3 regions of the Serratia sp. Res13-Sevr-LER1-36-b genome follow, and region 3 is predicted to be linked to each of the others. Evidence: predicted binding sites of a transcription regulator. Region 3 holds the regulator's gene; each other region holds the start of a gene.
The links. The regulator LexA, encoded in region 3, represses DNA repair genes until DNA is damaged. The targets are predictions, from matches to a motif close to TNCTGTATGTACATACAGNA.
Positions count from the first base shown of each region.

Region 1: a site for LexA is predicted at 5,443-5,462, ahead of IMQ33_RS04055 (metal-dependent hydrolase). Genes of this name have one in related genera too.
Region 2: a site for LexA is predicted at 2,770-2,789, ahead of IMQ33_RS02055 (DNA translocase FtsK 4TM domain-containing protein). Genes of this name have one in related genera too.

Region 1 is NZ_JADACK010000005.1:645,432-656,006, reverse strand. Features, by position in the region: gene IMQ33_RS04085 (metal ABC transporter permease) at 1-660, shown strand, start outside; gene IMQ33_RS04080 (metal ABC transporter permease) at 660-1,520, shown strand; partial or broken gene IMQ33_RS26070 (N-acetyltransferase) at 1,541-1,642, opposite strand; gene IMQ33_RS04075 (fructosamine kinase family protein) at 1,890-2,759, shown strand; gene IMQ33_RS04070 (YniB family protein) at 2,848-3,408, opposite strand; gene hxpB (hexitol phosphatase HxpB) at 3,623-4,288, shown strand; gene kduD (2-dehydro-3-deoxy-D-gluconate 5-dehydrogenase KduD) at 4,501-5,262, shown strand; gene IMQ33_RS04055 (metal-dependent hydrolase) at 5,484-6,032, shown strand; gene IMQ33_RS04050 (L-cystine transporter) at 6,217-7,608, shown strand; gene IMQ33_RS04045 (LysR substrate-binding domain-containing protein) at 7,725-8,645, shown strand; gene IMQ33_RS04040 (SDR family NAD(P)-dependent oxidoreductase) at 8,728-9,606, shown strand; gene IMQ33_RS04035 (SMP-30/gluconolactonase/LRE family protein) at 9,599-10,492, shown strand.
Region 2 is NZ_JADACK010000005.1:199,021-209,595, forward strand. Features, by position in the region: gene cydD (cysteine/glutathione ABC transporter permease/ATP-binding protein CydD) at 1-311, opposite strand, end outside; gene trxB (thioredoxin-disulfide reductase) at 570-1,541, opposite strand; gene IMQ33_RS26260 (hypothetical protein) at 1,893-2,015, opposite strand; gene lrp (leucine-responsive transcriptional regulator Lrp) at 2,240-2,734, shown strand; gene IMQ33_RS02055 (DNA translocase FtsK 4TM domain-containing protein) at 2,855-6,328, shown strand; gene lolA (outer membrane lipoprotein chaperone LolA) at 6,514-7,125, shown strand; gene IMQ33_RS02065 (replication-associated recombination protein A) at 7,133-8,476, shown strand; gene serS (serine--tRNA ligase) at 8,585-9,877, shown strand; gene ynfE (selenate/tellurate reductase subunit YnfE) at 10,140-10,575, shown strand, end outside.
Region 3 is NZ_JADACK010000019.1:153,724-164,298, reverse strand. Features, by position in the region: gene ubiC (chorismate lyase) at 1-83, shown strand, start outside; gene ubiA (4-hydroxybenzoate octaprenyltransferase) at 101-967, shown strand; gene plsB (glycerol-3-phosphate 1-O-acyltransferase PlsB) at 1,037-3,502, opposite strand; gene IMQ33_RS14055 (diacylglycerol kinase) at 3,825-4,193, shown strand; gene lexA (transcriptional repressor LexA) at 4,317-4,925, shown strand; gene dinF (MATE family efflux transporter DinF) at 5,037-6,377, shown strand; gene IMQ33_RS14040 (CsbD family protein) at 6,684-6,893, shown strand; gene zur (zinc uptake transcriptional repressor Zur) at 7,009-7,518, opposite strand; gene IMQ33_RS14030 (sugar O-acetyltransferase) at 7,739-8,311, shown strand; gene dusA (tRNA dihydrouridine(20/20a) synthase DusA) at 8,465-9,475, shown strand; gene pspG (envelope stress response protein PspG) at 9,634-9,852, shown strand; gene IMQ33_RS14015 (quinone oxidoreductase) at 10,152-10,575, opposite strand, start outside.

The sequences.
Region 1 (10,575 bases), on a different contig from region 3:
GCGTTTTTCACCGGCATGCTGGCCGCGCTGGCGATGACGTTGGTACGCCACGTTACCCGCCTGCGTGAAGATGCCATTATCGGTTTTATTTTCTCCACCTTTTTCGCCGTCGGCCTGTTGATCATTTCGCTCAATCCGACCTCGGTGAACGTGCAGTCGATCATCTTCGGCAACATTCTCGGCATCGCAGACGAAGACGTGTTGCAAGTGGAGATTATTATCGGCGTTTCGTTACTGATCTTATGCCTGGTGTGGAAAGACCTGCTGGCGGTATTTTTCGATGAAAACCACGCGGTATCGATCGGGCTTTCGCCACTAAAGTTGAAGATCCTGTTCTTTACCCTGCTGAGTGCCTGCACCGTGGCTGCGCTACAAACCGTCGGCGCCATTCTGGTGATCGCCATGGTGATCACTCCCGGTGCTACCGCCTATCTGCTGACCGACCGTTTTGGCCGGCTGGTGATTATCGCCATCGCGATCGGTGCCTTGACCAGTGGCCTTGGTGCCTACCTCAGCTTCTTCGTCGACGGGGCAACCGGCGGCGTGATCGTCACGCTGCAAACGTTAGTGTTCCTGGCGGCCTTCCTGTTCGCACCGAAGCACGGGCTGTTAGCCTCAAAACGCCGCGTCACCCGTGGCAACTCTCCGGAGGGCAACTGATGGAACTCCTGTTGCAATGGTTCTCAGAGCCGTTCGCCTATCCCTTTATGCAACGCGCCATCATCGCGGCTATCGTCACCGGTGTCGTCTGCGCCGTGCTGTCTTGCTATCTGGTGTTGAAAGGCTGGTCACTGATGGGGGATGCCATTTCTCACGCCGTGCTTCCCGGCATTGTGTTGGCCTTTGTGTTCAGCATTCCGCTGGCGATTGGCGCATTTCTTTCCGGCATTTTCTGCGCGGTCGCGACGGGCTATCTGAAAGAACACAGCCGGGTGAAGGAAGATACGGTGATGGGGATCGTATTCTCCGGCATGTTTGCCTTTGGATTGGTGCTGTTTGCCCGCATCGATACCGATCAACACCTCAGCCATATCCTGTTCGGCAATATGCTGGGGATCACCGACGGTGAACTGCAGCAAACATTGTGGATCGCCGGGATCACGCTGGCGATCGTACTGCTCAAGCGCCAGGACTTTATGCTCTACTGTTTCGATCCGAACCATGCGCGCGTCATTGGTCTGCCGGTGAAGTTACTGCACTACGGCTTACTGTGCCTACTGGCGTTAACCATTGTGGCCTCGCTACAGGCGGTGGGAGTGATCCTGGTGATTGCGATGCTGATCGCACCGGGGATCATTGCATTCACCCTGTGCCGCAGTTTCAACCGGATGCTGATCGTCGCCACCGTCGCTTCGGTTTTTTCCTGCGTGCTGGGCACTCTGATCAGCTTTCATATCGACGGCGCAACCGGGCCGTGCATCGTGATCGTGCAGGCGCTGCTGTTTGTCATCGCCCTGCTCTATAGCCACTTCAAACCCGTGCAACGTCACGAAATCACCGTAGTTAAAACCAACCCGTAGGCGCCGCATGCGGCGCCCATTTATTGCTGCTGATAAATATCGGGCCGTGCGATCTGCCAGACAAAGTCCTGCTTATTGACCGGCTGATAGCCTACCTGTTGATACAGCCCCGGGGCACTGCTGACTCGGCTCCATTGCCCACTCCCGTGAAAATTGATTGGTTTGAAAGTAACGTCTAAACATCGTCGAGCTTTTGCCAAGTTGCAAGCTGAGACGTACTTAAATTAATCAATAGCGTATATACTTTGACCAGACACGCGGCGATGATATTTTCGTCAATAGATGGCGCAGCTGTGCGCCACATCGTGTTTTCGCCGCAGGAAAGACGCTAACCTAATGAAATCGCAGGCAACACAGAAGGGGATTACTATGTGGCAAGCCGTTAGCCGTCTGTTAAGTGAACATCTTGGCAGCGCAGAAATCCGCGAAAGGACTGAACTGCCCGGGGGAGAAATCCACCCGGCGTGGCGCGTGAGTTACGGTGACAGCGAGGTGTTTGTTAAATGTGATACCCGCGAAATGCTGCCGATATTCACCGCAGAGGCAGACCAACTGGCGCTGTTGGCGCGCAGTAAGACCGTGCGTGTCCCCGAAGTGTATGGGGTTGGCAGCGATCGCGATTACAGTTTCCTGCTGCTGGAGTATCAACCCCTTAAGCCGCTGGATGCGCACGGGGCGCACTGTCTCGGGCAACAACTGGCCCGCCTGCACCAGTGGAGCGAACAACCGCAGTTTGGCCTCGACTTCGATAACGACCTTTCCACCACGCCGCAGCCCAACGCCTGGCAACGCCGCTGGGCAGAATTTTTTGCCGAGCAACGCATCGGCTGGCAGCTACAGCTGGCGGCGGAAAAGGGCATGACCTTCGGTGATATCGACGAAATTATCGACGTGGTATACCTGCGGTTGCAACACCATCAGCCACAGCCTTCCTTGCTGCACGGCGATCTGTGGCCTGCCAACTGTGCTCAGGCCACGGATGGGCCTTTGCTGTTCGATCCAGCCTGTTACTGGGGCGACAGGGAGTGTGATTTAGCGATGCTGCCGCTTTATCCTGAATTGCCCGCCCAGATTTATGACGGCTATCAGAGCGTGTGGCCGCTGGAGGCCGGGTTTATCGAACGTCAGCCGCTGTATCAGCTTTATTACCTGCTCAACCGCAGCAACCTGTTTGGCGGACAACATCTGGTCATGGCACAGCGGGCCATCGACAAGCTGCTGCATCCAGAAACGCTCTAAACGATAAGGTGCCGCATGCGGCACCCCAGATTGATGACAAAGCGGCAATATTACTGACTTATCTTAACGGGCGCAGTATGCAGCGCCCCTACGCCACTCCGGCCATTTGCCCTAGCAACTTGAGCACAAAATAAGCCACCACGGCGATCATCACCGGCAAGATATACAGCGGGAAGTATTGCAGCAAAATGGTGTGGTGCGGCAACGTCACCCGCTCTTCCAATTGTGCACGCGTGTGCCCTTCGCTGCCCTTGGCCTGTTCCAGGATCATCTGATCTTCCAATCCTTCACGGATAAACTTCACCTGACGCGACATGCGCGCACCGGAAGTCTGCAATGCCAGGCCGACAAAAATCAGGAAATAGATAATGATAAACATCAGATTAGCGCCGCTAAACAGGCCCTTATCCACGTCCGGTACCGGTGAGTTGTACCAGAAAATATTCAGGAATGGCGTATTGAAACGCACCATGTCGACCATAACGTGGACAAAATCCAGCATCACGGCGTTGATCCCTCTGGACTTCTCACTGTGTTGATAAACAAAACCCAGCAGTGAAACCAGCGTTGAAAGTAACGCCGGGATGAAAACGACCCATCCGAAAATGCGTTTCAATATGGCAACGCGCCCAGCCTGTTGATACGTCATGTGTTCCCCTTGTAAGCGACGTAACCGTTGTTGCGCTAAGTCTACCTGTAGTTAATGAAACTCGCCCACCGTTTTCTTCGTCTTCCTGTCTGAATCCAGTGAGATCCAGCACTTTGAGAAAACACCCCGGGCCCGAAGGGTGCAGGTGTCTGAACAAAAATGATAGAGTGGCGAAAACATTTTCTTTTACTGGTGCTGCAGGAGTTAATTGTTAATGGCTTATTCGCAACGCATAGCAACCGCAATTTTTGATATGGACGGTCTACTGATCGACTCTGAACCCCTGTGGTTACAGGCGGAAATGGACATCTTCAGCTCATTGGGGCTGGATCTGTCCGATCGTCAGAACCTGCCGGATACGCTGGGTTTACGCATCGATCTGGTAGTACGGATGTGGTTCCAGGCCATGCCTTGGCAAGGGCCTTCCCAGGAGGAAGTGGCTGGCCGCATCATCGAGCGGGCCATCGAGTTGGTACGGGCAAAGCGCCCGTTGCTACCTGGGGTGCAACAAGCTCTGGAACTGTGCCGTAGCCTGGATTTGAATATTGGGCTGGCCTCCGCCTCTCCGCTACATATGCAGCAGCAGGTGCTGAAGATGTTCGATCTGGAGAGCTATTTCGATCAATTGGTTTCGGCCGAATACCTGCCCTACAGCAAACCGCACCCGGAAGTCTATCTGATCGCCGCAGAACGCCTGGGCAGCGATCCACAGCACTGCATTACTCTGGAAGACTCCTTCAACGGTATGATTGCCACCAAAGCGGCGCGTATGAAATCGATCGTGATCCCTGCGCATGAATACAGCCAGGATCCCCGTTGGGCCTTGGCCGACCTTAAGTTGCAAAGCCTCGAGCAGTTGACTGCCGCTCATCTTGCCTGATCTTGACGGCATCGGCCCCGCCGGTGCCCTTTTCCCTTCCCTGCACCCGCAAAATAAATAAAACGCCATTTCATTTTTATTGAATTAAGACACCATTCAAATTATGCTAGTCGCATAAAGAAAACACCGGGCAATTAGGTGACACTGTCACTGCCACGCGGTTGCCATCGAAAGCCCGGTGCTTTCTTCCCTCACGGCAAGAGAGCAAAGCTATGATTCTGAATTCCTTCGACTTAACGGGCAAAGTGGCGCTAATCACTGGTTGCAATACCGGCCTGGGGCAAGGCATTGCGATTGGGTTGGCGCAGGCCGGTTGCGATATTATCGGCGTGAACCGCAGTCAGCCCCTTGAGACCATGAGCAAAGTCACCCAGACCGGGCGTCGGTTCCTGAATCTGAACGCCAATCTCGGCAATATCGACGCCATCCCTTCTCTGCTAGCAGCCGCCGTTGAGGCGTTTGGCAGAATCGATATCCTGGTGAACAACGCAGGGATTATCCGTCGTGAAGACGCCCTGAATTTCAGTGAACAAGACTGGGATGAGGTGATGGACGTCAATATCAAGACCCTGTTCTTTATGGCACAGGCGGTGGCCAAACAGTTCATCAGCCAGGGCTGCGGCGGTAAAATTATCAATATTGCTTCGATGCTTTCTTTCCAGGGCGGCATTCGCGTACCGTCGTACACCGCGTCGAAAAGCGCAGTACTTGGCGTCACCCGGCTATTGGCCAATGAATGGGCACAATACCAGATTAACGTTAACGCCATTGCACCGGGCTATATGGCCACCAACAACACCCAGCAGCTACGTACCGATGAAGACCGCAGCCAGCAGATCCTCGAACGCATACCCGCCGGGCGCTGGGGCACGCCGGACGACTTGATGGGCCCGATAGTCTTCCTTGCCTCGGCAGCGTCCGACTACGTTAATGGCTACACGCTCGCGGTAGACGGTGGCTGGCTCGCTCGCTGATCTCCACAGCAAACATATCCCTCCCCGAATTTGGACGGGCGCAGCATGCAGCGCCCCTACATTACGAGTCTTCCTGTATACCGCGCCCGTCAGAAATACTGTTTCAACCCTTTGTAAAACGGCGTAAAATTAACAACTCGTTACAGGGTAACCGCTTCCGTAACTGTAAAAATTCCCATATACTGGATAAATTAACAGTTTAGTGACCGGAATATAGCAACATGACCGCGGAAGGACATCTCATATTTTCAGTTGCCTGCGCGATCTTTGCCAAGAAAGCGGAGGTGACTCCCGTGCTCGCCGCTGGCGATTGGTGGCACATCATTCCTGCCGCGCTACTGACGTCACTGCTACCCGATATCGATCACCCTAAATCCATCTTGGGCCAGCGCCTGCGTTGGATCGCTATCCCAATCTCACGCGCCTTTGGTCACCGTGGTTTCACCCATAGCCTGCTGGCGATCGTCGGCGGCATGTGGTTATTTCAGCTAGAAGTGCCGCGCGGTTGGCCTATCCCTGCAGACGTGCTACACGCCATGATTATCGGTTATTTCAGCCACCTGCTGGCCGATATGCTCACCCCTGCCGGCGTGCCGTTACTTTGGCCCTGCCGCTGGCGTTTCTGCTTGCCAATATTGAATTCACAAAAAGGCAACCAGCTGGAGCGGGTACTGTGTCTATGCCTGGTAGCTTTCGCCATTTACTGGCAAGGGGATTACACTCTTCCGGTGCAGTCATATTTTGAGCAAATAAAAAATATTAGACTGTGATCACAAAAAAACGCCTATTTTTACGCCTTTCCGCTCATTGCATCGACGATTTTCAGTCAAAAGTTATATTAAATTCTTTTTAGATATAAGTGCGCTTCATCGCAAACTGTTACGATATTTACATCGCATTACATCGGTGCGTGGCACCTTTAATTATATAAAAACAAGATTGGAGACATTGGGGATGAATCTACCGCTCGTATTAAACGTGCTGGTTTTTGCCGCCCTCCTTTTGCTGTTGGCGCAAACCCGCCACAAGCAATGGAGTCTGGCTAAAAAAGTGCTGGTTGGCCTGGCACTGGGTGTGGTGTTCGGTTTGGCACTGCAACTGGTTTACGGCTCGGACAACCCGGTGCTGAAAGAGTCCATCAGCTGGTTTAACATCGTCGGTAACGGCTATGTACAGTTGCTGCAAATGATCGTTATGCCACTGGTTTTCGCCTCTATCCTGAGCGCGGTAGCCAAGTTGCACAACGCTTCTTCGCTGGGCAAAATCAGCTTCCTGACCATTGGTACCCTGCTGTTTACCACGCTGATTGCCGCACTGGTGGGCGTATTGGTCACCAACCTGTTCGGTCTGACCGCAGAGGGTCTGGTCCAGGGCACACAAGAAACTGCTCGTTTGTCGGCGATTGAAACCAACTACGCGGGTAAAGTGGCCGATCTGAGCGTACCGCAACTGATCCTGTCATTCGTACCGAAAAACCCGTTTGCCGATCTGACCGGGGCTAACCCAACGTCAATCATCAGCGTGGTGATTTTCGCTGCCTTCCTGGGTGTAGCTTCTCTGCAACTGCTTAAAGATGACCAACCGAAAGGCCAGCGCGTGCTGGTAGCTATCGATACCCTGCAAGCCTGGGTGATGAAGCTGGTCCGTCTGGTGATGAAGCTGACTCCTTACGGCGTACTGGCGTTGATGACCAAGGTCGTTGCAGGCTCCAATATCCACGACATTATCAAGCTGGGCAGCTTTGTGGTTGCCTCTTACCTTGGTCTGGCGATCATGTTCGTGGTTCACGGCCTGCTGCTGAGCTTCACCGGCGTTAACCCGCTGAAATTCTTCCGCAAGGCGTGGCCGGTGCTGACCTTTGCCTTCACCAGCCGTTCCAGCGCTGCCAGCATCCCGTTGAACGTGGAAGCACAGACTCGCCGTCTGGGCGTGCCGGAATCAATTGCCAGCTTCTCGGCTTCATTTGGTGCCACTATTGGTCAGAACGGTTGTGCGGGTCTCTACCCGGCAATGCTGGCGGTGATGGTTGCGCCAACCGTAGGCATCAACCCTCTGGACCCACTGTGGATCGCAACGCTGGTCGGCATTGTTACCGTCAGTTCAGCCGGTGTTGCCGGTGTGGGCGGCGGCGCGACCTTTGCTGCGCTGATTGTGCTGCCAGCGATGGGCCTGCCGGTGACCCTGGTCGCCCTGCTGATTTCGGTTGAACCGTTGATCGACATGGGCCGTACCGCGCTTAACGTTAGTGGTTCGATGACCGCAGGTACCGTCACCAGCCAACTGATGAAGCAGACCGACAAAGCCATTATGGACAGCGAAGACGAAACGGAACTGGCTCACCGGTAACCCTAGACTGATCTGCAAACTGAACCGGTGCCCAGGCGCCGGTTTTTTTTCGCCAGGACTGCCAATGATATCTCATTAGTATTAGTGTGTAGCAAATAGGATCCGTGGAGCCCATTATGATTGAAACCCGCCTGCTACATCAGTTCATCGCCGTCGCCGAGGAATTGCACTTCAATCGCGCAGCACAACGGCTGCATATGGCACAACCCCCGTTGAGTCAGGCTATTCGTCGGTTGGAGCATGAGATCGGCGCTCCCCTGTTTGAACGCACCAATCGCTGCGTGTCGCTCACGCCTGCTGGAACCGACTTTCTGGCAACGGCAAGAAAGGTGTTGCGCCTGCTTGATGAAGGCGTCGAACAGACCAGGCGAGTAGCGCAAGGCATCGAAGGCCATCTCACGTTAACCTTCATCAATATCGCCCCCTATGACGCATTGCTAGGCGCATTGCAGCGCTTCCGCTCTGCATTCCCCGCCATCTCCTTCACGATGCGTGAGGCCACGACTCAAGAGCAGGTCGAGGCACTGGAACATGGCCGCGCCGAGCTCGGTTTCATGAGACCACCGGGCAGGACGGCTCCGGAGCTGCGCTTCGAGTCCATTCTGCGAGAACCCATCATGATTGGCCTGCCAGCCACACACCCTCTCGCGTGCCATGAGATCATTCCACTGGCCGCACTGCGAGATGACGCCTTCGTATCGTCACCACGGCACCTGGGCCAGGGCTTCCATGACCAGCTGGTTCAGCTTTGCGCAGCGGCAGGGTTCATACCACGCATTGCCCAACAGGCGCGTCAGCTGCAAACTCTGGTTGCTTTGGTGGCCAGCGGCTTCGGCGCTGCACTGTTGCCCACGTCGTTGGCGCAGGAGGGTCGCAAAGACGTGGTATTCCGGCCAATCCAGGTCAATGCACCAGACGCACTGCGGCATGTGGAATTGCTGATGGCTTGGAACCCGCACTCGCCTTGTCCTATTCGAGACAAACTGATCGATGAGGTGCGAGATGCCATGGCATCGGCGCCCTTGATTGAAACCTGATAAGTCTTGTTTCGGTACAAATAAGATATTTTACACTCATGAGCGGTCGCTCCATCATCGTGCTATTGCCAAACGGAGGTACATGATGACAGATCGACGCTTAAACGAGCCGTTCAAAGACAAGGTAGCGATTGTCACTGGCGGTGGCCGGGGACTTGGGAAAGCTTACGCCAAGGCCCTCTTGGAGCGTGGCGCACGGGTAATCGTTAGCGACCTGGGAACCAGCCTTACCGGAGACGGGGCTGACCCAGACGTGATGAGCGAGGCGATGCATGCCTTGCAGGTCGACGGTGGATCGTTCATCACCCACAGCGGGCGCCTGGATAACGAGGATGGCTGCCAACAACTCGTAGCGCTTGCCATCGAGCAATTCGGCGCGCTGGATATCCTGATCCACAACGCTGGTTGGGTCGGCTATCAGCCCATTGAGACACAGGAAGAGGAATTCCTTGATCGCTCCCTTGGCATCAACGTGCGTACGCCGATCTGGTTGAGCAAGCACGCCTGGGCGCATCTCAAGCTTTCCCCATCACCACGGATCGTGCTGACAACCTCTGACCGTGCCATGTATCAACGCTACGCGCAGCCAGGCCTGACGGCCTACGCCGCTGGCAAGATGGCCCAAGTGGGCATCATGAATGCCCTGAGTATGGAAGGAAAACCGGACGGCATTCTGGTCAACGCCATCTCTCCAGTAGCCAAGACCCGCATGTGGGGGATCACACAGCCACCCACAGACCTAAAACCCGAGTGGGTGGTGCCGGGCTTGCTGTATCTGGCCAGCTCGTTATGTCAGGACACAGGCGTTATCCTGCGCGCCAGCAACGGCCAGTTCACTGCAACCCGCTTTTGTGAAAACCCCGGCGTAACCTATCCTACGGATCTGGCGCGAATTGAGTGTGCCAGCGTGGAGGATGTCGCCCACAATTGGCCGCGCATCAAGGAGTTTGGCGATGCGTGACGAGTGTCGTCTACACAAGATCGCCGAAGTCCGTGCCGACCTTGGCGAGAGTCCAGTCTGGGATAAAGACAACCGCCTTTTGTACTTCGTCGATATCTCTGGTGGCAAGATTAACGTCATGACCCCGCAAGCACGGCTGACAACCGTCTATCAATCGACGGCGCGCATCGGTGCCCTGGCCCTTACGGATAGAGGCAATCTGATCTTCACCGAAGATACGCGGGTTGCCATTCTGGATCCCAAGGAAGGCGTGGTCCGCACGCACTCTACCGCTGCCCATAACAAAGGCTGCTATCGGTTCAACGACGGGGCCTGCGATCCGCAAGGACGCTTTATTACCGGCCTGATGCACGAGGGGCCGAACCGTGAGGCCGGAGCGCTGTATCGCTATGACAGTGAACTGAACGCCCAAGCGATCCAGAGGAATATCGCGCTGCCTAATGGCCTGGCCTGGTCGGAAGATGGCCACACGCTGTTCTTTGTCGATTCCATCGCACGTTCAATATTTCGGGCCGCATACACTCCCAACGGGGAACTGGAGGCCGTATTGCGCTTCGCCGAAACCCCGGCAGAACTTGGACGTCCCGATGGTATCGCCCTGGATCGAGCCGGAGAATTGTGGGTCTGTATGTTCAACGGAGGATGTTTGCTGCGCTACGACAGTAACGGCAACCTGAGCGAGTGCGTCACCATGCCCGTGCCGCGCCCCACCAGTTGCTGCTTTGGCGGGGAAGGTTTGGAAACCTTATTCATCACTACGGCGCGGTTTGCCATGACGCCCTCTGAACTGGCTGAATACCCTGACTCTGGCGACCTCTTTGCTATTCGCCCAGCCATTGCCGGTGTTCCACGTCACTTGTTCAAAGAGTGCAAGATGGGCCGATAGCAGAACAGTGGGATTTTATAAACCGCGGGAGATAACAAAGGCTGGGAGGGGAAAGCGTAGGGGCGACGCTATGTTCGGCCCCC
Region 2 (10,575 bases), on a different contig from region 3:
TCCAGCACCTGCGCACGCATACGCTGGCGAATGACCTGCCCGCAGATGAAGCCGACCCGTTCGCGTAGCCAGCTCAAGAAGGCGCGCAAGGCAAAGGTGGCGGCCAACCAGATAAATGACGAAACCAGTTCGCCACGGGGCTGATGCTCAATAATCAGTGCATGGAGCAGTGAGGCCAACAGCCAGGCCTGGGCGACGATCAAAATGCCGCTTGCCAGGCCTAACAGCATGGATAAACGCAGCCAACGCTGCGCCAACGTACTCTGTGTTTTGAGCCAACGGGTTAACTGGTGCTGTCTGGTTTTTTTCATCAGGTAGTCTGCGTCGCCGATGCCTGTTGTAGCAGGCTTGGTTAACGTACTGTTAAAAAAGTGTTTGTCTCAGCGGGAAATAAGACAAGTGAACGCTAATGTTACCTCGTCACTCGGTAGACGTGAAATAAATATCCCTTTCATAACTTGGGCAACAGTCACGTTTTTAGCGCGGATGGGGTTGTTTTGAACTTTCAGGGGTGGTGGATAAAAATAAGGCGGCCCACAGGCCGCCTCGGTATCATTGCTGATGAGGGCTTACTTAACTTCGGCCTGCGCGATACCGTCGAGATAGCGTTCGGCATCCAGTGCGGCCATACAGCCCGTTCCGGCTGAAGTGATTGCCTGGCGGTAAATGTGATCCATGACGTCACCTGCGGCAAATACGCCTGGGATGGAAGTCTGGGTCGCGTTACCGTGAATGCCGGACTGCACCTTGATATAGCCGTTTTCCAGCTCAAGCTGCCCGCCAAAAATCGAGGTGTTCGGGCTGTGACCGATCGCGATAAATACGCCAGCAAGCTCTAAGTCTTTGGTCTGCTCAGTGTCTTTGGTGCTGCGTAAGCGCATTCCGGTGACGCCCATCTGATCGCCCAACACTTCGTCTAGCGTGCTGTCCGTATGCAGGATGATGTTGCCGTTCTTCACTTTTTCCATCAGGCGATTGATCAGGATCTTTTCGCTGCGGAAAGTGTCACGGCGGTGCACCAGGTGAACTTCAGAGGCGATGTTCGACAGATACAGCGCTTCTTCCACGGCGGTGTTGCCACCACCGACTACGGCGACCTTCTGGTTGCGATAGAAGAAACCATCGCAGGTAGCGCAGGCGGAGACCCCTTTGCCCTTGAAAGCTTCTTCCGATGGCAGGCCTAAATAACGGGCCGATGCGCCAGTAGCGATAATCAAGGCATCGCAGGTATATTCACCGCTATCACCCAACAGGCGGAAAGGACGGTTCTGCAGATCGACACTGTTGATATGATCAAACACGATCTGGGTGTCGAACTTTTCTGCGTGCTCACGCATCCGCTCCATCAGCGCCGGGCCGGTCAAACCTTCGGCATCGCCTGGCCAGTTCTCCACTTCGGTAGTGGTGGTCAACTGACCGCCTTGCTCCATACCGGTGATCAATACCGGGTTCAGGTTCGCGCGCGCAGCATAAACCGCTGCGGTGTAGCCAGCTGGGCCAGAGCCCAGGATCAATAATTTGCTATGTTTAGCCGTGCCCATGAATAACCTCGTTTCCCACAATGGCGGACAATGGAACCGATTGTAGGGAAAATGCGGCAGTAAAAAAAGCGCCAGGGGATGTTGTTACCGATTTGTTTGATAACCAGCGTCTATTAGCCGAGTTTTTATCCCTCGGCAGGGCGGGGAACTGAACGCGATAATTTTGTACAGCAATAGGCTAAAAACGCGGTTATTGCCGGGTTTATGGCGGTAACTGCCGGGTTTTGAATGAGGGAAATTCTTAACAAAAAATCAGGTGCTCAGTTTTGCTGGCGGTACGTTCTACTGATTTTACTTCTTTTACTTTGACAATCCGCTGCGCATTTGCGAAAACATCATAGGAAGAAGAAATTAACCCCGTGCCAGCAGCAAATCGTAGGCATTTTCGCCACCCAGGCAGAACATTGCCGGGTTGCGATGGGTGAGGGAGGGTTTGCCCTGGCGGGAGTTGATGGATTTCTGAACGTAAATCATTTGAATTCGTTGCCCAGAGGTGACAGACAGGCTGGGCAACGGCGGAAGATGGTAGTGACGAATAGTGACGAAGCACAAGGGCGGTTGGTATTACGTATCCTGTTCCCTCAGGGGGATGAACCGCTTAACACTGGCATCGGGTCTTCGCTTGGAACAAATCCTTGCACATTGACGTTGGCTAGGGTGTGGCAAGTGCAGGGAAGAACATAAGAGAGACAATAATAATGGTAGATACTAAAAAACGCCCGGGGAAAGATCTCGACCGTATCGATCGCAACATCCTCAATGAGTTGCAGAAGGATGGGCGCATTTCGAACGTCGAACTTTCAAAGCGCGTGGGGTTATCCCCAACCCCTTGTTTGGAGCGTGTGCGCCGTCTTGAGCGTCAAGGCTTTATTCATGGGTATACCGCATTGCTTAACCCGCATTATCTGGATGCTTCCCTGCTGGTCTTCGTGGAAATCACGTTGAACCGCGGCGCGCCGGATGTGTTTGAGCAATTCAACTCTGCGGTGCAAAAACTTGAAGAAATTCAGGAGTGTCATCTGGTTTCCGGTGATTTCGACTATCTGTTGAAAACCCGTGTGCCAGATATGTCAGCTTACCGTAAGCTGTTGGGCGAAACTCTGTTGCGTTTACCGGGGGTTAATGACACCCGTACTTACGTCGTGATGGAAGAAGTCAAACAGAGTAACCGTCTGGTTATCAAAACACGGTAAGGTGCAGGTGCAAAACCTGATTAAATTCGTTACACTCCTGTTTATTCATACAGTTTTGGCGCCGGGGAAACTTCCCGGCGCCGTTACTCTATCCGTCAACAGGAACCTGGAGTGCCTTTCTTGAGCCAGGAATACACAGAAGATAAAGAAGTTACCCTGAAAAAACTCAGCAGTGGGCGGCGTTTGCTCGAGGCTGTGTTGATCGTGGTGGCAATATTTGCCGTTTACCTTATGGCTGCGTTGGTCAGTTTCAATCCTTCCGATCCTAGTTGGTCGCAAACTGCCTGGCATGAGCCTATCCACAATCTGGGCGGCGGAGTAGGCGCATGGTTGGCCGACACGTTGTTCTTCACCTTTGGGGTCCTTGCCTACGCGATCCCACCGATTATGCTGGTGTTGTGCCTGTCCGGTTACCGTCGGCGCGATGACGGCGATTATGTCGATTTCTTTGGGCTCTCGTTACGTTTGATCGGCACATTGGCGCTGGTGCTTACTTCGTGTGGCCTGGCGGCGTTGAACGTCGACGATCTCTATTACTTCGCTTCCGGCGGGGTGATTGGCAGCCTGCTAAGCAATGCCATGTTGCCGTGGTTTAACGGCATTGGCGCCACCTTGGCGCTGCTCGGCATTTGGGCTGTGGGGCTGACTCTGTTCACCGGCTGGTCATGGCTGGTGATTGCGGAAAAAATTGGTGGTGTAGTGCTGGGCGCCGCTACCTTTATGACTAACCGTTCACGCCGTGAAGACCGCTATCACGACGATGACGATGTCGTGTTCGATGAGCACGAGGAAAGCGGCCAACCTGTGGCACCTGCTACTATGGAAGTTGATGAGGACGACGCGTTGTTCTCTGCCTCTTCCGTGACCGAAACCGCCGAAGAAGAAGCGCAAGATGCCGCCGATCCTTTATTGAGTGGGTTGCGTGCCAGCGATGATGACTTCCCGCTTGCCGAGCCAGCGCCGGTCGTTACCGATATCCCGGTAATGCCGAAAGCGGCCGTTCAGGCTCCGGTCACCGTGGCCCCGACAGCGCCTGCCTCCATCAATCAGCATCCATTAACCCCTGCGCCGCCACAAGACACGCCGCCGCTGTATTCGTTTGAACTGCCAGAAGAGACTCCGGCACCGAGAACGACGCGCGTAACGGAGCCTTATCGTGAGGAACATGAGCCGCGCCTGGGTGACTGGCAGACCCCCGTTACGCCAAAACCAGAGCCGTCACCGTTTGATTTCTCTGCGGCCCAGCGGGATAGCGACGATGTCATTGGCTCGACGGGTTTCAGCGCCAGAGAGGTAGTGAGGCCAGCGGCGACTGCCGCAGCCGCAGCAACCGCCGGCGTGGTGAACAACACCTTTATGCCTGCGTTTACTGCCACCAGCGATGCGAGCTCGCAGATCAAACAGGGCATCGGCCCGGAACTGCCACGGCCAAATCCGGTGCGTATTCCAACCCGGCGTGAGCTGGCCTCCTACGGCATCAAGCTGCCTTCGCAGCGGATCGCGGAGCAGGAGCAGCGCAACCGTGGGGATGAACTTCAGCCAGAACCGGTCAGCAATCCGCAGGAAGAAGATGAAGCCTTGCAAGAGGCCGCATTGCGTCAGGCCTTTGCCGAACAGCAAAGCCAGCGCTATGGCGAAGAGTATCAGCAAGAAGAGTATCAACAAGATGACGAAGATGCGCAGCGTGAGGCCGAACTCGGTCAGGCATTTGCCGCGCAGCAACAGGCACGCTATGGCGTAGAAGAGCCGCAGCCTGATCGAGAAACGGCTCCGGTGACTCGTCCGGTGGATACTCGCCAGGCCTACAGTTTCTCACCGATGGCAGATCTGGTGGATGACGGCCCAACCGAGCCGCTGTTTACTCTGTCGCCACAGCTTGAGGATAGCATCGAGCAGGAAAGCGAGTTGGAAGACGATGTGCCGTTCGGGCAGTTTGAGCCTGAGGTGCCCGCTTATCAGGCACCGCGTCCACAAACTAACCCTGCGCCTGGTTACCAGCCGCAGCAGACTTATCAGCCACCCGTTCAGCAGCAACCGCCAGCACCAGCGATGGACAGCCTGATCCATCCATTCCTGATGCGTAATGATATGCCGCTGCAGAAACCGACTACGCCACTGCCAACGCTGGATCTGTTGACCGAGGCCCCGAAAGAGGTCGAGCCGGTCGATACCTTCGCGCTGGAACAGAAAGCGCGGCTGGTGGAAGCCAGCCTGGCGGATTACCGCGTCAAGGCCGACGTGGTCGATATTCTGCCTGGCCCGGTCATTACCCGCTTCGAACTGGATTTGGCTCCCGGCGTCAAGGCCGCGCGTATCTCCAACCTGTCGCGCGATCTGGCCCGTTCATTGTCAACTTCCGCCGTGCGTGTGGTGGAGGTGATCCCAGGTAAGCCTTACGTCGGCCTAGAGTTGCCGAACGTCAAACGGCAAACCGTGTATCTGCGCGAAGTGCTGGATTGCCCAGCCTTCCGCGATAATCCATCGCCTCTGGCGATCGTATTGGGTAAAGATATCGCGGGTCAGCCAGTGGTTGCCGATCTGGCTAAAATGCCGCATCTGCTGGTAGCCGGCACCACCGGTTCTGGTAAGTCGGTCGGGGTCAACGCCATGATCCTCAGCATCTTGTATAAAGCCACGCCGAAAGAAGTGCGCTTTATCATGATCGACCCGAAAATGCTGGAACTGTCGGTCTACGAAGGCATTCCACACCTGCTGACCGATGTGGTTACCGATATGAAAGACGCCGCCAATGCGTTGCGTTGGTGCGTAGCCGAGATGGAGCGCCGCTATAAGTTGATGTCTGCCCTGGGGGTTCGTAACCTGGCGGGCTATAACGAGCGCGTCGATCAGGCCGAGGCGATGGGGCGGCCAATCCCGGATCCGTTCTGGAAGCCAAGCGACAGCATGGATATCACGCCGCCGGTGTTGGAAAAAGAGCCGTACATCGTGGTGATGGTGGATGAATTTGCCGATCTGATCATGACGGTGGGCAAAAAGGTGGAAGAGTTGATCGCTCGCCTGGCACAGAAAGCGCGTGCTGCGGGGATCCACCTGGTGCTGGCAACCCAGCGTCCTTCGGTGGACGTGATCACCGGTTTGATCAAGGCCAACATCCCGACGCGTATCGCCTTTACCGTATCGAGCAAGATCGACTCCCGCACCATTCTCGATCAGGGAGGAGCGGAATCCTTGCTGGGGATGGGCGATATGCTGTATCTGGCACCGAACTCTTCGATACCGGTGCGTGTGCACGGGGCGTTTGTCCGCGATCAGGAAGTTCATGCCGTGGTTAAAGACTGGAAAGCGCGTGAGCGGCCGCAGTATAAAGAGGGCATTCTCAGCGCCGGTGAAGACGGTGAGGGTGGCGCAGGCGGTGGTCTGGACGGTGACGAAGAGCTGGATCCGCTGTTCGATCAGGCGGTTGAGTTTGTGGTGGATAAACGCCGTGCCTCGATTTCCGGTGTACAGCGTCAGTTCCGCATCGGCTACAACCGCGCCGCGCGTATCATCGAACAGATGGAAGCGCAGGGCATTGTCAGCGAGCAGGGGCATAACGGTAACCGTGAGGTGCTGGCCCCGCCACGGCATGACTGATTGCCATCAGGCGCTGTAACCATAATAAAAGGGCCGCTTTGCGGCCCTTGTGCAAAGAAGCGTAAACCCCCGCTTTATCGGAATAGTGCTCTGGCTGTCAGTCAAGCGCTTCGGGTAGAGTGGAGGTGTTCAGGGTTATATTGACCCAGTTTGCGGTAAACGCATTTCATAAGGTATCTGGAATAATGAAAAAACTGTTGATGGCCTGTTGTCTGCTTTCGGGATTCGCGTCTACTTCCGTGTTAGCGGATGCTGCGCAAGATTTGCAAAGTCGTCTGGCGAAAGTAAACAGTTTCCATGCCAGCTTCTCCCAATCGGTCACCAGTAGTGACGGCGCTGCGGTGCAGCAAGGGGAAGGTGAATTATGGGTAAAACGCCCCAATCTGTTTAACTGGCACATGACCTCGCCGGATGAGAGCGTGCTGGTTTCGGACGGTGAGACCCTGTGGTTCTACAACCCGTTCGTCGAGCAGGTGACGGCCACCTGGCTGAAAAACGCCACCGGTAATACGCCCTTTATGCTGATCACCCGTAACGATGCTAACGACTGGAAAAAGTACAACGTGAAGCAGAAAGGCGATGATTTCGAACTGACGCCAAAGGCCAGCAGCGGTAATCTGAAGCAGTTTGCCATCACCGTGACCAATAGCGGCACCATCAAAAGCTTTGCAGCGGTTGAGCAAGATGGTCAACGCAGCGCTTATCAGTTGAAGAGCCAGCAGAGCAGCAGCGTTGATGCTGCCAAATTCAAATTTACCCCACCGAAGGGGGTGACGCTGGACGACCAGCGCCAGTGAGGTCTACGTGAGCAACATGTCACTCGATTTTTCCCACAATGAGTTCCAGCCACTGGCCGCGCGTATGCGGCCAACCACGCTGACGCAATACATTGGCCAGCAGCATTTGCTGGCTCCGGGCAAGCCGTTGCCACGCGCCATCGAAGCTGGGCAGTTGCACTCGATGATCCTGTGGGGGCCGCCGGGAACCGGGAAAACGACGCTGGCAGAGTTGATTGGCCGCTATGGTCGGGCCGATGTTGAGCGCATCTCAGCGGTGACCTCCGGCATCAAAGAGATCCGCGAAGCCATCGAGCGCGCCCGGCAAAACCGGGATGCAGGCCGCCGCACCATCCTATTTGTTGACGAGGTCCACCGCTTCAATAAAAGCCAGCAGGATGCCTTCCTGCCACATATCGAAGACGGCACCATTACCTTTATCGGTGCTACTACGGAAAACCCCTCCTTTGAACTGAACTCGGCGTTGCTGTCCCGTGCGCGGGTGTATCTGCTCAAAGCGCTGACAGCGGACGACATCGGCCAGGTGCTGGATCAGGCCATGGAAGACAAGGCGCGTGGTTTTGGCGATCAGAATATCGAGCTGCTGCCGGAAACCAAGCGCATGCTGTCTGAACTGGTGGGTGGCGATGCCCGCCGCGCCTTGAACAGCCTGGAGATGATGGCCGATATGGCGGAAATCGACGGCAAAGGCATGCGGGTATTAACCCCGGAGCTGCTCAAAGAGGTCTCTGGTGAACGCAGCGCGCGCTTCGATAACAAAGGCGATCGCTATTACGATCTGATTTCTGCACTGCATAAATCCGTGCGTGGTTCCGCACCGGATGCCGCCTTGTACTGGTATGCGCGAATTATTACCGCCGGTGGCGATCCGCTGTATGTGGCGCGCCGCCTGCTGGCCATTGCCTCTGAAGACGTTGGCAACGCCGATCCGCGCGGAATGCAGGTGGCTATTGCCGCCTGGGATTGCTTCACCCGCGTTGGCCCTGCAGAGGGGGAACGCGCTATCGCACAGGCGATCGTTTATCTGGCCTGTGCACCCAAAAGCAACGCCGTGTATACCGCTTTTAAAGCCGCCATGCGTGATGCCAAAGAGATGGCGGACTATGACGTGCCGGAGCATCTGCGTAACGCACCGACCAAGCTGATGAAAGAAATGGGGCTGGGCGCAGAATACCGCTATGCCCATGACGAACCCAACGCCTACGCGGCCGGAGAGAGCTATTTCCCGGCGGAAATGGCCACCACACGCTACTATCATCCAACCTCGCGCGGGCTGGAAGGTAAAATCGGTGAAAAGTTGGCATGGCTGGCTGAGCAGGATCAAAATAGCCAGACAAAACGCTACCGCTAGCGTTGCCGTTGCGGTAAGGTTAGCGGGTATCACACTTCTTTTATGCGGCTATACCGTTGCGGCATAAAACACAATTTCTCTTTCAATAACAACAAGCACAGGATTAGCATGCTCGATCCCAATCTGCTGCGTAATGAGCTAGACGCAGTCGCCGTAAAACTGGCTCGCAGAGGCTTTAAACTCGATCTGGATCTGCTGCGTTCGCAAGAAGAGCGCCGTAAGGTTCTGCAGGTAGAAACTGAAACACTGCAGGCAGAACGTAACTCCCGATCGAAATCCATCGGCGCGGCCAAAGCGCGCGGTGAAGATATCGAGCCACTGCGTCGCGAAGTGAACGAACTGGGTGACAAGCTGGATGCTGCCAAGGCCGCACTGGATAAGCTGCAGAACGAGATCCGTGATTACGCGCTGGTGATGCCGAACGTGCCGGACGACGCGGTGCCGGATGGCAAAGACGATAGCGAAAACCTGGAAATCTGCCGCTGGGGCGAACCGCGTCAGTACGATTTCCCGATACGCGATCACGTTGAACTGGGCGAAATGGCCGGTGGGCTGGACTTTGCCGCTGCGGTGAAACTGACCGGTGCACGTTTTGTGGTGATGAAAGGCCAAATGGCTCGTATGCACCGTGCGTTGGCCCAGTTCATGCTGGACCTGCACACGGAACAGCACGGCTATATGGAAACCTACGTGCCGTATCTGGTGAACCATGCCACGCTGTACGGTACTGGTCAGTTGCCGAAGTTTGGTGAAGATCTGTTCCATACCAAACCGCTGGAAGAAGAATCGGAAAGCAGCAACTATGCGCTTATCCCAACTGCGGAAGTGCCAGTTACCAACCTGGTGCGTGACGAGATCCTCGATGAAGAAGATCTGCCGCTGAAGATGACCGCGCATACGCCATGCTTCCGTTCAGAAGCCGGTTCTTACGGGCGTGACACCCGTGGCCTGATCCGTATGCACCAGTTCGACAAGGTCGAAATGGTTCAGATCGTGCGCCCAGAAGACTCGATGAATGCGCTGGAAGAGTTGACCGGCCATGCGGAGAAAGTGCTGCAATTGCTGAACCTGCCATATCGTAAAGTGCTGCTGTGCACCGGTGATATCGGTTTTGGTTCCTGCAAAACCTACGATCTGGAAGTGTGGCTACCTGCGCAGAACACCTATCGTGAGATCTCTTCCTGCTCCAACATGGGAGATTTCCAGGCGCGTCGTATGCAGGCTCGTTGCCGCAGCAAAACCGAGAAAAAACCACGCCTGGTGCACACGCTGAACGGTTCTGGTTTGGCCGTAGGCCGTACTCTGGTTGCCGTGCTGGAAAACTATCAGCAGGCCGATGGCCGTATTCAGGTGCCAGAAGCATTGCGTCCTTACATGGGCGGCCTGGAATATATCGGTTAATCCACCTCACGGTGTTAGCGAAAATAGTGTATCGAAAGCGCCTACGGGCGCTTTTTTCGTTTGAATGGTTTTTATTTACGAATGAAAGCTACATTTATTGATAGCAGACAAAGTTTACTACCCCCTAATGAGTAATATCCTTACTTATGGAGGGGGGATCGTTTTTCCACATCAAACCACCCAGCGCTAATTCAGCTTCCTCCTGTCTCTGCCAACCAAGGCATGACGTTTCCCGTTGTTCGGGCAAGACCAGGAGTGAGCTATGTCGAAGCAAAAATCTGCAGCATCATCATCCAACGGTATCAGCCGCCGTACGCTAATGAAATCCGGCACGGTAGCGGGCTTGACCCTGGCCGCTGGCGGTTTTTCGTTGCCTTTTAGCCGCCATGCAGTGGCAGAAACTGTCGATACGGCGGTGCAATCCGCATCGCAGGATAAAGTGGTGTGGGGAGCCTGCTCGGTTAACTGTGGCAGCCGCTGCGCCTTGCGGTTACACGTACGCGATGACGAAGTTTACTGGGTGGAAACCGACAACACGGGCGACGATGTTTATGGCAACCATCAGGTGCGCGCCTGTTTGCGTGGCCGCTCCATGCGTCGGCGCATGAACCATCCGGAACGTCTGAATTACCCGATGAAACGCGTCGGTCAACGTGGTGAAGGTAAATTCAAACGCATCAGTTGGGAAGAGGCTTACA
Region 3 (10,575 bases):
TGGCGGGAAAACCATTGTTACTGACGGAACTGTTTCTACCGGCCTCTCCACTGTATGCGGTGGAAAAGGGCACTCCGGCATAATTAGGGGAGAAAGAACTTTGGAAGGGAGCGTGATTCAAAGCAAATGGCAGGCCTATTGCCATCTGATGCGTATCGATAAGCCGATTGGCACGCTATTGTTGCTGTGGCCCACCTTGTGGGCATTGTGGTTGGCAGGGGGGGGAGTTCCTTCGCCGTCGGTATTGCTGGTCTTTGTGCTTGGCGTTTTCCTGATGCGTGCTGCGGGTTGCGTGGTGAATGACTATGCCGATCGCGCTTTCGATGGGCATGTGAAACGCACCGCTGGCCGCCCGATGCCGAGCGGCCGCGTCAGTGAAAAAGAGGCCAAGATCCTGTTTGTCTCGCTGGTGCTGGTTTCCTTTGCGCTGGTGTTGACGTTGAACGCCATGACCATCTGGTTGTCGCTGGCGGCTCTGGCGCTGGCCTGGGTTTACCCGTTTATGAAGCGGGTGACCAATCTGCCTCAGGTGGTGTTGGGGGCGGCGTTTGGCTGGTCGATCCCGATGGCCTATGCCGCTGTCAGCGAGTCGCTGCCACTGAGCTGCTGGTTGCTGTTTCTGGCCAACATTTGCTGGACGGTAGCTTACGATACCCTGTATGCCATGGTCGATCGTGACGACGATTTGAAGATTGGGATCAAGTCCACCGCGGTGCTGTTTGGCCGCCATGACAAGCTGATCGTCGGGTTGTTGCAGTTTGCTACGTTGTTGCTGATGTTATGGGTGGGTTATCTGATGCAGCTGGGGGGCGCGTTTTACTGGTCACTGTTGCTGGCCGGGGCGTTGTTTATCCATCAGCAAAAGCAGGTGGCTGGCCGCGAGCGCGATGCCTGCTTCCGTGCTTTCCTGAATAACAACTACGTTGGCTTGGTGTTGTTCATCGGTATTGCGCTTAGCTACGTGTGATTTGCCTAACGCAAAAAGTAAAAAGGCATCCATTATCGGATGCCTTTTTCGTGGTAACGGGCCTGCAAGTTACTCGTCTTCTTTTACTACTTCAGCCGCCAGCGCTGGGGTATTGGTTTCTTCCGGCATGCTCACGCTTTCGATGGTCAGCTTGATTTCCGGGGTGATCAGATCGCTCAACATGGTGTAAACCTCCATGGTGTGCTCGCGGATCGCATCGCCAATATCATTGATAAAGCCTTCTTCACGCAGCGTCGCCACCAGGGTGGAGAACACCGCCTTATCGAAGAATTCCGGCGCGTTGATGCCATGCAGCACCGACAAACGCTGGGCCATAATGCGGCTCTCTTTCTCCAGGGCACCCCGGTTGATACTTGGGTTGGCGCTGAGGATCGACATGGTGATGGCATAGCGTTGCAAGGTTTCACGCACGCCAGCGGCCAACAGCTGCAACGGACGGATGCGCGCAGGGTTCAGCACCAGCTCATCGCCTTTGCTACAAATCAGCTGCTGACGTATCAACTCTTCGATCAGCGGTTGCAGCACTTCGGCTAGCTGTTCTTTGTCGTAACGCAGGAACAGCTCGGCCTTCAGCATCGGATAGATCAGGCTGACCTGACGCAGCAGCTCAACGCGCGACACGCGTCGGTGATGCATCACGATAGACGCGATCAGTGAAGGCAGTACCAACATATGATGGATATTGTTGCGATAGTACGTCATCAGTACCGCCTGCTCGCGCGGCAGAATGATGATGTCACCGATGTTGTCCTTCTCCACTTCAAACTTGTTCATGTTTAAAGCGTGATCCAGCAACTGGTCTGGCGTTTGTGTTGGTACGGTGGCGTCCGGTGCATAAGGCACGTTACGCATTAACTGTAAGTAGCATTCCAGCTGCTCAAGCAACTGCTCACGGGTCAGCGAACGTTGGCGTGAGGCCAGCAGCGCGGTAGAACACAGGTTCATGGCGTTGGCGGCGGCAGCGTTGTTGATACGCACCATGATCTGAGCCGCCAGATCGTTGACCGCAGGCGTCAGCCAGCTTGGGCGCTGTGCTTCGATCGGGTCGATAGATTCACGCCAATGCGGGACGTTTTGGTTCAGGTAGGTAGTCAACGGCAGCGGTTCGCCAAAGTTCACGTAGCCCTGGCCGAGGTTGCGTAGCTTGCGCAAGCCGCGCACCATTTGCAGCAGGCTCTCTTTCTCTTTGGTCGCACCACGCAGCTCTTTGGCGTAAGTACCTACTTCCATCACGTGCTCGTAACCGATATAAATCGGCACCAGGGTGATCGGACGGGTACCGCCGCGCAGCATGGCCTGAATGGTCATCGACAGGGTGCCGGTTTTCGGTTCCAGCAGGCGGCCGGTACGGGAACGACCACCTTCAACAAAGTATTCTACCGAGTAACCACGGGTGAACAGCTCACCGAGGTATTCACGAAACACGGTGGAATAGAGTTTGTTGCCCTTGAAAGTGCGGCGGATAAAGAACGCGCCCAGGCGGCGGAATATCGGCCCGGCAGGCCAGAAGTTCAGGTTAATACCCGCTGCGATATGCGGTGGCACCAGCCCTTGATGGTAGAGCACATAGGACAACAGCAGATAGTCCATATGGCTGCGGTGACACGGCACATAGACGATCTCGTGGCCATCCTGCGCCAACTGACGCACACGCTCGGCGTTGGTGACGTTGATACCCTGATACAGCCGGTTCCAGGTCCAGCTCAATACGCGGTCGGACAGGCGCACCGTTTCATAGGAGAAATCGGCGGCAATCTCTTCCATCAGCGCAATTGCGTTCTGCTGGGCCTTTTCGTGGGAGATCTTTTTGCTGCGCGCTTCGTCTTCGATCGCTTTTTCAATCGCCTTGGAGGACAGCAGCTTTTTGAACAGATCCTGACGGGCAGGCAGGCTTGGCCCAACGGCGGCAAGGCGCTGACGAGCGAAGTGCATGCGGGCGACACGGGCCAGTTTTTGCGCGATGGTCTTATCGGTGCCGTGCTCGGTCGCCATCCGGCGTAGGGACACGGTGTTGGAGAAACGGACAAAGCTGTCGCGCCCCAGCCACAGTACGGCGAAGAACTTCTGTACGCCGTTCAGCAGGCGCAGGTGCGGCGTGCCGTGGCCTTCGCGCCCTGGGGAGCGGCCAAACATCACCGAAACCGGCAACATCTGAATATCGAGATCCGGGTTGCTGCGGTGCAGATCCAGATAATCGTGGAACAGTTTTACCGATTCTTCTTTGGGGGTGTAATAGCGGAATACGCGTGGGCCATCGTGGATAAACACGTAGCTTGGCAGCACGGTGCCATCGATTTCCAACGGGTTAAGGGGATCGGGCAGATCTTGCGCCAGACACTGGGTGCGCAAGGTGAGTAAATCCGCCTTGGAATTATAAGGTAAAACATACAAAATCGGTCGTGAGGGATCCAACCCTAACTCCGTGACCGGATCTGAAGGGATAACCTTACTTCTTACCAACATTTTTAGTGGTAAGTTCAATATCTTATAATAGATTTTACGCCAACCTGACATGACAACGTGAAGCCTCTTGTTAGCAATTCGCCGCAAGCATACCAGAAACCGGGTAGCAGATCTGTGGCGTTGGGAAATCCACGGCCGTTCACGGCAATGGAAGTACATAGTTGAATTATACCTGATGGATATCAAATTGGCCGCTCTAGCGCATTCATGCGCTCGCGGCATTGGTATGACATAGCTAGGTGATTAAGGTATTCCAACCTTGCTGTATACTGCGCTGCGATAAAAATGTGATTGGACTGGCAAATCTGTCTGGAACGTTGCAGCTGCAACACGACGGGTACATGATCCATCTTGGAGAAAGGCGTTCTTAACTATGGCAAATCAAGCAACTGGCCTGACGCGTATCATTAAAGCTGCGGGCTATTCCTATAAAGGTTTAACCGCTGCCTGGCAGAACGAAGCCGCATTCCGCCAGGAACTGGTGGCGACGGTAGTCGCTATCATTGTGGCGGTTTGGCTGGACGTGGGGGCGATAGCGCGCATCTTGTTGATCGGCTCGGTGCTGCTGGTGATGATTGTCGAAATCCTCAACAGCGCGATTGAGGCCGTTGTCGATCGCGTGGGTACGGAATATCACGAGCTTTCCGGGCGGGCCAAAGATATGGGCTCGGCGGCGGTATCGCTGGCAATCATTCTGGCGCTGTTCGTTTGGGTTTCGGTACTTTGGCAGCATTTGGCGTGAAAACCGGCAGGCATCGTTGCGATCCCGCTCGCTACCTGCTGATTTTTATTTATTCTTCGGTTCCCAATCCAGACTTAGCTGTATATACTCACAGCAAGACTGTATAAACAAACAGGGGGCGGAATGAAAGCACTAACTACCAGACAGCAAGAGGTCTACGACCTGATTCGCGATCATATTTCGCAAACGGGCATGCCACCGACGCGTGCCGAGATCGCAATGCGCCTGGGGTTCCGCTCACCAAATGCTGCAGAAGAGCACTTGAAGGCGCTGGCTCGCAAAGGCGTTATCGAGATCATCTCCGGTGCATCACGCGGTATCCGCTTGCTGATGGAAGATGAAGAGGGGTTACCTCTGGTGGGCCGTGTGGCTGCCGGTGAACCTCTGTTGGCTCAGCAGCACATTGAAGGGCACTATAAGGTGGATCCTTCACTGTTCAAGCCTAATGCCGATTTCCTGCTGCGCGTTAGCGGCATGTCGATGCGAGATATCGGCATCCTGGATGGCGATCTGCTGGCAGTGCATAAGACTCAAGACGTACGCAACGGCCAGGTTGTCGTCGCCCGTATTGAAGACGAGGTCACGGTCAAGCGCCTGAAGAAACACGGTAACGTCGTCGAACTGCTGCCAGAAAACAGTGAATTCCAACCGATCGTGGTCGATCTGCGCCAGCAGAACTTCACCATCGAAGGCCTGGCGGTGGGTGTGATCCGCAACGGTGACTGGATCTAACCGCTTTACCTCGTATTACAGCCCTTTAAAACGGCAAACTTCGCCCCATCTCTGGGGCGATGTCATTTCTAAGCTACGCTAAAATCCATGCTTTTACGGGAACATATCGCCATGCGCCTGCTTTCTGCCTTCACCAGCAACACCGACAAAGCTCTGTGGCGTCTGGCGTTGCCGATGATCTTCTCCAATATTACCGTGCCCTTGCTTGGCCTGGTGGATACCGCCGTTATCGGCCATCTCGATAGCCCTAGCTACCTTGGCGGGGTCGCGGTGGGGTCAATGGCCACCAGCTTCCTGTTTATGTTGTTGCTGTTCCTGCGTATGAGCACCACCGGGCTGACTGCGCAGGCGCTGGGGGCGCAAGATCCCTACCGGCTGGCTCGCGCCTTTATGCAGCCGTTATTGTTGGCGCTGGTGGCCGGGCTGGCGATTGTGCTGTTGCGAGCCCCATTGATCACCTTGGCGCTGAACATTGTGGGGGGCGATCGGGAAGTATTGGTACAGGCCAGGCTATTTTTGGAGATCCGCTGGCTGAGCGCTCCGGCGGCGTTGGCCAATATGGTGCTGCTCGGCTGGTTGCTGGGAGTTCAGTACGTGCGGGCGCCGGTGATCTTGCTGATCGTCGGTAACCTGCTGAACATCGTGCTGGATATCTGGCTGGTGATGGGGTTGGGTTGGAACGTGCAGGGGGCCGCGGCTGCCACGGTGATTGCGGAGTACTCCACGCTGCTGCTAGGTTTGTGGTTAGCATGGCGGGTACTACGCATGCGGGGGATTTCGCTGGCGATGCTGCGTACCGCCTGGCGTGGGGATCTGCGCCGCCTGCTGGCACTTAACCGCGACATTATGCTGCGCTCGTTATTACTGCAACTGTGTTTCGCCTCGTTAACCATTCTGGGAGCCCGCATGGGCGGAGAAGTGGTGGCGGTGAATGCGGTGCTGATGAATTTACTGACCTTTACCGCCTACGCGCTGGATGGTTTTGCCTACGCGGTGGAAGCCCATTCCGGCCACGCCTATGGTGCGCGGGACGGGCGGCAACTGCATAACGTATGGCGTGCAGCCTGTCGGCAGGCTTGCCTGGTTGCCTGTGGTTTTGCCGTTATTTATCTGTTTGCCGGGCAGCAGATCGTGGCGGGCTTAACCTCGCTGCCGGAATTGCGTGCGCTGGCAAATCATTATCTGCCTTGGCAAGTAGTGCTGCCCCTGGTGGGGGTTTGGTGCTACCTGCTGGATGGCATGTTTATCGGCGCCACCCGTGGAGCAGAAATGCGTAACAGCATGGCGGTAGCCGCAGTGGGCTACGGGCTGACGTTGTTCACCCTGCCGGTATTAGGCAACCACGGTTTATGGCTGGCTCTGGCGGTATTCCTGGCACTGCGCGGGGCTGCTTTGGGCTGGGTTTGGCACCGTCATAGCGTGCAAGGCACCTGGTTTTCATCCCCTAACTAGCGATACATAGGCCAGACTAGTTGATGATTCTGGATGGGTATTCACATTTAGTTACATGTGTCGGGGGCTGTTATGCTTCGCTTGCTTACTGTTTTAATGGCGTTTTTTGCTATTAAGACTTTTCCTAACCCTATTTCATGCTGCTTTTCGAGCGCTTTTCGTGATGGGTGACTATAGTTAATCACGTGGCTGGCGAATTAAGCCCGCGCTTAATTGGCAACGGACGCATTAGATAACCTTAAATTTGACTCAGTTAAGTCCAGCCAGATTTATCTAAAACTGACAACCAAGAGTAACGGAGAGATTATGAACAAAGATCAAGCCGACGGTAACTGGAAGCAGTTTAAAGGTAAAGTGAAGGAAAAATGGGGCAAGCTGACCGATGACGATATCACCGTGATCGAAGGGAAACGCGAACAGCTGGTCGGTAAAATCCAGGAACGCTATGGCTACCAGAAAGAGGCAGCCGAAAAAGAAGTCAAAGCCTGGGAAGAACACAGCAAGTATCGTTGGTAGCGCGATGAGCCGCTGAGTATTGCGGCGCTACGACACCATCCGGCCTGGCAGATTTCCCCCCTGCCACGGCCACGGGAACAAGGATGTACCCGCTCCCTCCTGCAATCTAATCCGCTTATTTTTTCTTTACCACAATGCTGTGGTCATGATCGCAATCGTGTTGGTTCTCACAATTTTCTACCACCACACAGCCAGAACACAGACCGTGGGCTTCCACTACGCTGTGCCGCAGCACAAACCCTGATTCTTGAGCCAGTTTCTGCAAGGTTTCTTCCACCCCTTCGGTAGTACGCTCCGTGACCTGTCCGCAGCGATCGCAGATAAACAGGGCAGAGGTATGCATAGGTTGTTCGAAGTGGTGGCACAGTACATAGCTGTTTGCCGATTCAACGCGGTGGATAAACCCCTGTTCCAGCAAGAAATCCAGTGCACGATAGACCGTAGGTGGCTTGGCCTGCGGTTCTGCCACACGCAGTAAATCCAGCAAATCGTAAGCGCTGATGGCGCCGGGTTGCTCAGCCATCAGGCGTAACACTTCCAGCCGTTGCGGGGTCAGTCGCACGTTGCGTTGCTGACAGAGTTGTTCAGCCTGCGCGAGCAGCTTTTCCTGGTTGGTTGAGTTCATGGCAATTATCCGGCTATGCAAAGAAGCCGATTTTATCATGTTTCAACGCAATCGCCGAGGGTTGCCCCGCTTTCCCTGGATAACGCGGCTAATAGGGCGATTTTCCGCAGCAAGACTAGGCAGAATGAGATGCAGGTCACGGTTTGCCGCTTTATGTCATAGGTTCCACTCGGGCACGGCGGTATAACCCATATGGAGCCAAACCTTTCAGGAGCCTGGGATGTCAGAAAGAGAGAAATTGCTGCGCGGCGAGGTATATAACAGTCGTGATGATGAGCTGATTGCCATGTACCATCGGGCGCGGAGCCTGACTAAACAGCTCACAGCATTGGATTCACATCAGTCTGAAGAGAAACAGCGTCTGTTGCGTGAGCTGCTTGCGGCCTGGGGGGATGACAGCTGGATTGAATTACCGTTCTGGTGCGACTACGGGCAGCATATCAGCATTGGCAGGAACTGTTTTATCAACGTCAATGCGGTGTTTCTTGACTGCAACACCATCACCATTGGCGATAACACGCTGATTGGCCCGAACGTGCAAATCTACACGCCAAGCCACCCTCTCAAGGCCAGTGAGCGGTTTACCGGCAATGCCGATTTTCCGTTCCATACCTCAGCCAGGCCGGTGGTGATTGGCAGTAACGTCTGGATTGGCGGCAACGTAGTGATCCTGCCTGGAGTCACCATTGGTGATGGCACCACCATCGGCGCGGGCAGCGTGGTGACCGAGGATATTCCGGCTAACGTGTTGGCGCTTGGGCAGCCGTGCCGCGTGATCCGACAATTGGAATAAGGTCGTGTGAAAACGTTATCGCTCTGAGATCCTAATCAGGATGAACGACGATTTTCCCAAGAGCGTGGATTGTCGTTATAATAGCCGTTTGCGGCATCGGCACAGCGCGTCGGTTGTCGAGTCCCGGACTTATCAGGTAGCCAGTAACTCAGCATGACGAAAGATATTAACAACACCCAATACGCCGCCAATCGTTTCTCCATTGCTCCTATGTTGGACTGGACCGATCGCCATTGCCGTTACTTCCATCGTCTGCTGAGCAAGGAAACGCTGCTGTACACAGAAATGGTGACCACCGGTGCGATCATCCACGGTAAAGGTGACTATCTGGCATACAGCGAGGAAGAACACCCCGTGGCATTGCAGTTAGGGGGGAGCGATCCGGCAGCATTGGCGCACTGCGCCAAACTGGCGGAGCAGCGTGGCTATGACGAGATCAACCTAAACGTCGGTTGTCCGTCAGATCGGGTACAAAACGGCATGTTTGGTGCTTGTCTGATGGGGCAGGCGACCTTGGTGGCCGACTGTATCAAGGCGATGCGCGACGTGGTGTCGATCCCGGTGACGGTTAAAACCCGTATTGGCATCGATGACCAGGACAGCTATGAGTTCCTGTACGATTTTATCTCTACCGTTGCTGGGCGTGGGGAATGCGATATGTTCACCATTCATGCCCGTAAAGCCTGGCTTTCTGGCCTGAGCCCGAAAGAAAACCGCGAAGTCCCTCCGTTGGACTATCCGCGCGTTTATCAGTTGAAACGTGACTTCCCGGCGCTGACCATTGCGATCAACGGCGGCGTGAAAACGCTGGAAGAAGCCCAACAGCATCTGCAACATCTGGACGGTGTGATGATGGGGCGCGAGGCGTACCAGAATCCAGGCATTCTAGCGCGGGTAGACAGCGAGATTTTCGGCCGCCAGAGCGAGGTGATGGACAGCGTGGCGATTATCGAATCGCTGTATCCGTATATCGAGCGCGAGCTAGCGAACGGCACCTATCTGGGCCACATCACTCGCCATATTCTCGGTTTGTTCCAGGGGATCCCTGGTGCGCGGCAGTGGCGCCGTCATCTGAGTGAAAATGCCCATAAACCAGGAGCTGATGTGCGCACCGTCGAACAGGCTTTGGCATTGGTGCGCTCACCTCGCACTGAAATGGCATAATCGGCAAAAAACTTGACTAAAAGTTGGTTTTTTTGACTAATGGCGTCACCCGGTGTGGCGCCATTTTTTCATTATTTCAATAAGTTATCATTAACTTCAAGTTGGCACGTTTCTTGTAAAGAACAAGACAGACCTATTGTTTTGCCAAGGAGCAACCTATGTTAGAACTGTTCTTTCTGATCGGCTTTGTCGCCATGCTGCTGGTAACCGGTATTTCACTGTTGGGCGTGATGGCTGCGTTATTTGTGGCCGCGGCTTTTATGCTACTGGGCGGGCTGTTTGCCATGGTGTTTAAACTGCTGCCGTGGCTGATCCTGGCGGTGGTTGGCGTGTGGATATACCGCTCTATGCAGAAACCTCAGATACGGCGCTATTAAGATTTTTTGCCTAAATATCAGTCAGTCACGCTGAAACTCACCCTGCAGATTGCTTGCCAGTGTGGCGGGGATCACAGCTTGATGTTTTAAATGCGAATGCGGCATATTAAACATATTTTTTACTTATCGAGGCTGCTAGGATGACTCCCGCAGCAGTGATGCTAATCATTTTCATCACCGCGAGAGCTGACAAGAGTGTTGCTTAAAGCAACCCCCATCTCTGGCGGACTCTGCTCTACCCCTACAAAACGCAGTAAACTAGAAAGGGCTCCTGATGGGGCCCTTTCTTTATTGTGGCGTTACAGACCAGGGATCAGCAGGCTGGAGCCGCTGGTCTGGCCGCTTTCCAGGGTCTGGTGTGCCCGCAGGGCATCTGCCAGAGCAAACTTCTGTGTCGCTTTCACATCAACTTTAATCGCACCGCTGCCAATCAGCGAAAACAGCTCGTTACTGGCAAACTGCAATTCCTGACGGTTGGTGATGTAACCATTGAGCGAAGGACGGGTGACGTAAAGTGAGCCTTTCTGATTGAGCAATGCCAGATCGACGCCGGTAACCGGGCCGGAGGCATTACCAAAGCTCACCATCAGTCCGCGGCGCTTCAGGCTGTTCAATGAGTCCTGCCAAGTACTTTGCCCTACGGAGTCATAGACCACGTTAACCTTTTCGCCGTTGGTCAGTTCAGCTACGCGCTGGGCGATGTTTTCCTGGCGATAATTGATG